2 regions of the Pantoea sp. GABEPS69 genome follow, and region 2 is predicted to be linked to the other one. Evidence: predicted binding sites of a transcription regulator. Region 2 holds the regulator's gene; the other holds the start of a gene.
The links. The regulator PhoB, encoded in region 2, activates phosphate uptake and scavenging genes when phosphate is short. The targets are predictions, from matches to a motif close to CTGTCATAAAACTGNCNNAT.
Positions count from the first base shown of each region.

Region 1: a site for PhoB is predicted at 1,358-1,377, ahead of phoA (alkaline phosphatase). Genes of this name have one in related genera too.

Region 1 is NZ_CP118618.1:2,471,920-2,474,321, forward strand. It holds gene phoA (alkaline phosphatase) at 1-1,297, opposite strand, end outside; tRNA gene PVE98_RS12155 (tRNA-Ser) at 1,542-1,629, shown strand; gene phoH (phosphate starvation-inducible protein PhoH) at 1,822-2,402, opposite strand, start outside.
Region 2 is NZ_CP118618.1:3,104,901-3,107,302, forward strand. It holds gene phoR (phosphate regulon sensor histidine kinase PhoR) at 1-908, opposite strand, end outside; gene phoB (phosphate response regulator transcription factor PhoB) at 923-1,612, opposite strand; gene sbcD (exonuclease subunit SbcD) at 1,808-2,402, shown strand, end outside.

The DNA of each region.
Region 1 (2,402 bases), 630 kb from region 2:
CGGTATCGGAGTTGCCGTAGCTGATGGTCATTACCGCGCCGTCTTTGGTGTTCAGCGCCTGCGTCAGGCCGGGCGCTTTCGTCCCATTAGCGATAATCTGGCTGCTGTGCGCATGATCCGCCGTCACCACCACCAGCGTATTGCCCTCTTCGCGCGCAAACGCGAGCGCCTGCTGCACCGCTTCGTCGAGATCCACGGTTTCGCCGATCTGGCCGCACGGGTTCGCCGCGTGATCCTCTTTATCGATCGACGCGCCTTCAACCTGCAGGAAGAAGCCGTTCGGATTGGTTTTCAGCAGATCGATCGCTTTGGCGGTCATCTGCGACAGCGTCGGAGTCGCGACCGGGCGCTCTTTATTCACCTCGCAGGTCACTGCCGCCTGCTCGATGTTGCCATAGTGGCTCGCCTTCGGCCCTTTCCAGCGCACCGGCATATTGCCGTCGGCAAACAGGCCGAGCAGCGGTTTGTCCTTGTCGGCCACGGTAACGGCGTTGAGTCCCTGCCAGTCGCTCACCAGCTGGTATCCCAGCGCCTGCGCCTGTTCGCGCAGGGTTTTGCCCTGATAGTCGCCCGCTTTCGCCACCTCGTTAAAGGATTTCGCGCCGCCGCCCAGTACCACGTCGGCGCGGGTTTTCAGTATCTGCTCGCTGATCGAGCCTTTGCCGCCCTGCTCCAGCGCGTTGCTGGCGCACAGCTCGCTGGTTTTCTCCGGGCCGTAGCATTTGCGGCTGGTGACGTGCGCCATCAGCGCGGCGGGCGTAGCGTCCTGCAGCTCTGCGGTGGAGACGTTGCCGGTCGCTTTGCCTGCCGATTTGGCGATCTCCAGCAGGGTTTGCTGATCCTTGCCGTTGACGTCGACGCCGATGGCGCCGTTATAGCTTTTGGTGCCGGTGGCCCACGCGGTGGCGGATGCGGCGGAATCGGTCACGTAATCCGGCTTATGGGTTTTCTTGTCCAGCGAGTAATGGGTGTACTGGCCGGTAAGCGGCAGCGCATCAATGCCTTTAAAGAAGCCGCCTGCGCCCTCCGCCAGGTTGCGCGCCGCGGTGATCTCCGAGTCGCCCATGCCGTCGCCAATCAGCAGAATGACGTTTTTCGCCGTGGTGTTGCGCAGCGACGCTTTCAGCGCCTCGGTCTGATCGCCAGTCAGGCGACGCGCTCCGCCATGCTGGGTAATGTCGCCGGTGGCAGCACGCGAGTAGCCTGTATCTGCGGGCGTGCTGGCAGTTTCAGCGTGTACGGATAAACTCACCAGCGAGGCGAGCAGCGAACAGGTAAAGAGGCGCATCGGTTTCATCCTGTATTCCTTTATAAGAAAAATTTACCAGAAGTTTCAGGCGTTAAGTCTGTGATGCTTTGGTGACATTTTTGTGGCTGCGGGATTTCTTTTTGATGACAATCTGGCCGGAACGCGCAGGGATAAATCGATTCGAACAGAGCTTAAGCGGATAGAAAAAAAGAGAAAAATAGTGCTTGACCCTTTTGGGCCGACTCCCTATAGTAGCGCCCCGTTGACCCAGCAAGGTCAGCGGAAAAAATGTGGTGAGGTGTCCGAGTGGCTGAAGGAGCACGCCTGGAAAGTGTGTATACGGCAACGTATCGGGGGTTCGAATCCCCCTCTCACCGCCACAAATTCAAGAAAATGCCTGAACTAACGTTCAGGCATTTTTTTTGCATATTCCTCGATGAGAGGGGTATGAGAATCCCCGCCGGGGTTCGACAACGGGCGCAGCCCGTTGGACAGCGGAGCCTGCGATGCTGCCCCATAAAAAAACCCGGCTTGCGCCGGGTTTGCTTGCTACACAGACTTACTCAAATCAATCAACCATACGCATGCAGCGTGCGCTGACAGAGCGCCGAACGCACGCAGTCGTCTTTGCCGAAACGTACAATGCCGACCATCTCGTCCTCTTCGAACCGTGCCAGCGCGTCCGCGAGACCGGAAGAGACCCCAGCGGGCAAGTCGCACTGGGTAATATCGCCGTTAACAATCACCGTAACGTTTTCGCCAAGGCGCGTCAGGAACATCTTCATCTGGGCCGCGGTCACGTTTTGCGCCTCATCGAGGATCACCACCGCATTTTCAAAGGTACGACCGCGCATATAGGCGAAAGGCGCGATTTCCACCTTGCCAATTTCGGGTCGCAGACAGTACTGCATAAAGGAAGCGCCAAGACGTTTAACCAGAACGTCGTAGACCGGCCGGAAGTACGGGGCGAATTTTTCTGAGATATCCCCTGGCAGGAATCCCAGATCTTCATCGGCCTGTAGCACCGGACGTGTGACGATAATCCTGTCGATATCCTTATGTATCAGGGCCTCTGCCGCTTTCGCGGCGCTGATCCAGGTTTTACCGCATCCAGCTTCGCCGGTTGCAAAGATCAGCTGCTTCGATTCTATGG
Region 2 (2,402 bases):
AAGTGAATCTCGTGGCGGCCGCCGCTCAGCGTCTCCGCCTCGCGCTGCAGCAGATGCAGCATCATCGGCACGTCCACCGTCTCTTTCATGTCGATGGCCGGCGCCGCCTCGATGCGCGACAGCGTCAGCAGCTGGCGCACCAGGCTGTCCATGCGGCGCGTCTGCTCCTGCATGGTCTGCAGCGCTTTGCCGCGCGAGCGCTCGTTCATCACCGAGTCGTTCATCATCTCCAGATAGCCCTGCAGCACCGTCAGCGGCGTGCGCAGCTCATGGCTGACGTTGGCGAAGAAATTGCGCCGCGCCCCTTCCAGCTGGTGCATCTGCGTCACGTCGCGCGCCACCATCAGCCACTGCCCTTCGCTGTAGGGCATGATGCGAAACTCCATGTGGTGCTGGTTATTGAGAATTAAGGTGAGCGGCTTGTTGAAATCGCGCTGGCGAATATAGCGGGAGAACTCCGGATAGCGCAGCAGGTTAAGGATGTTCTGGCCGTTATCTTCCGGCCAGCGCAGGCCAAGGTGCTGCTGCGCCAGACCGTTACACCAGAAAATGGCGCCCTCTTCCGTGGTAAGCACCACCGCGTCGGGCAGCGTCTCGGCGCCGCTGCGAAAGCGCTTGATCAGGTTGCCCAGCTCGCGCCGCCGCCGCCGGTTGCGCAGCTGCATCTGATAGAGGCCGTAAAACAGCGGCTCCCAGCTCGCCTGCCCGGTGGGCGGCGTCATGGTGCGATCCACCCACAGCCAGTGCGACAGCCGCATCAAATTATAGAAGTGCCACAGCAGCATCCCCAGCACGCTGATCAGCAGCAGCCAGGGGAGATAGCCGAAAATCAAACCGATAATCAGCGCCGGCAGGCAGGCCAGCGCCAGCTCGGAGAGCAGTCTCTTCCAGGAGAGTCGTTCCAGCACGGTAAAGACTCCGTTTAGTAGCGGGCGGAGAAACGATACCCCGTTCCGCGAACGGTTTGAACCATGCGATCGTGGCCGGAAACTTCCAGCGCCTTACGTAAGCGGCGGATATGCACGTCGACGGTGCGATCTTCCACATAGACATTGGTGCCCCAGACGTGGTTCAGCAGCTGCTCGCGGCTGTAGACGCGTTCGGGATGGGTCATAAAGAAGTGCAGCAGCTTATATTCGGTCGGGCCCATCTCCAGCGGCGTCGACTCCGACATTACGCGGTGCGACGACGGGTCCAGGCTCAGCCCCTGCATCTCGATCACCTCTTCCACCGCCATCGGCGAAATGCGGCGCATCACCGCCTTGATGCGCGCCATCAGCTCTTTCGGCGAGAAAGGCTTGGTGATGTAGTCATCCGCGCCCACTTCCAGACCGCGCACGCGATCTTCCTCTTCGCCGCGCGCCGTCAGCATCATCACCGGAATATCGCGCGTCAGGGCTTCGCGCTTGAGATGCTTAATAAACTGAATACCGCTGCCGCCCGGCAACATCCAGTCCAGCAGAATTAAATCTGGCCAGGGCTCAATCAGTTTCCCTATCGCGCTGTCATAATCCTCGGCCTCAATGGGCTGGTAGTCGTTCTGCTCCAGAACAAAGCACAACATTTCACGGATAGGGGCTTCATCTTCCACAACCAAAATGCGCTTAGCCATTGCAACTCCTGCTGATGTGACCGCTGTCACCGTTATATGCGGCGCCATTATGCGTCAGATTTATGACACTTTTATGAAAAACATAGCCGCTTAATCAGCGCGTTAACACTGCTTTATGACAGCCAGCGCAGCTTTTTTCGCTTTTGCGCCATAGCCGGTATAATCCTCCGGCAAACCGTTACCGCAGGGAGTTTTATGCGCATCATTCATACCGCGGACTGGCACCTCGGTCAGTTTTTCTATAACAAGAGCCGGGCGGCCGAGCACCAGGCCTTTCTCGACTGGCTGCTGGCGCGTATCGAGGCGCATCAGGTCGATGCGCTGATCGTCGCGGGCGACCTCTTCGATAGCGGCACGCCGCCAAGCTACGCGCGCGAACTCTTTAACCGTTTCGTCGTGGCGCTGCAGCCGACCGGCTGCCAGCTGGTGGTGCTGGCGGGCAATCACGATTCGGTCGCCACGCTCAACGAGTCGCGCGCCCTGCTCGCCTGCCTGAATACCCAGGTGATCACCACGCCGCAGGCGGATCACAATCTGCTGCTGCTGCGCGACCGCGCCGGCGAAACAGGCGCGCTGCTCTGCGCCATTCCCTATCTGCGGCCGCGCGATATTATGCGCAGCCGCGCGGGCCAGTCGGGGCGGGAGAAACAGCTCAGCCTGCTGGAGGCGATCGCCGCGCACTATCAGCGCAGCGTCGACGCGGCGCGCGCGCATCCGCTGGCGCTGCCGGTTATCGCTACCGGCCATCTCACCACCGTCGGCGTCAGCAAAAGCGATTCGGTGCGCGATA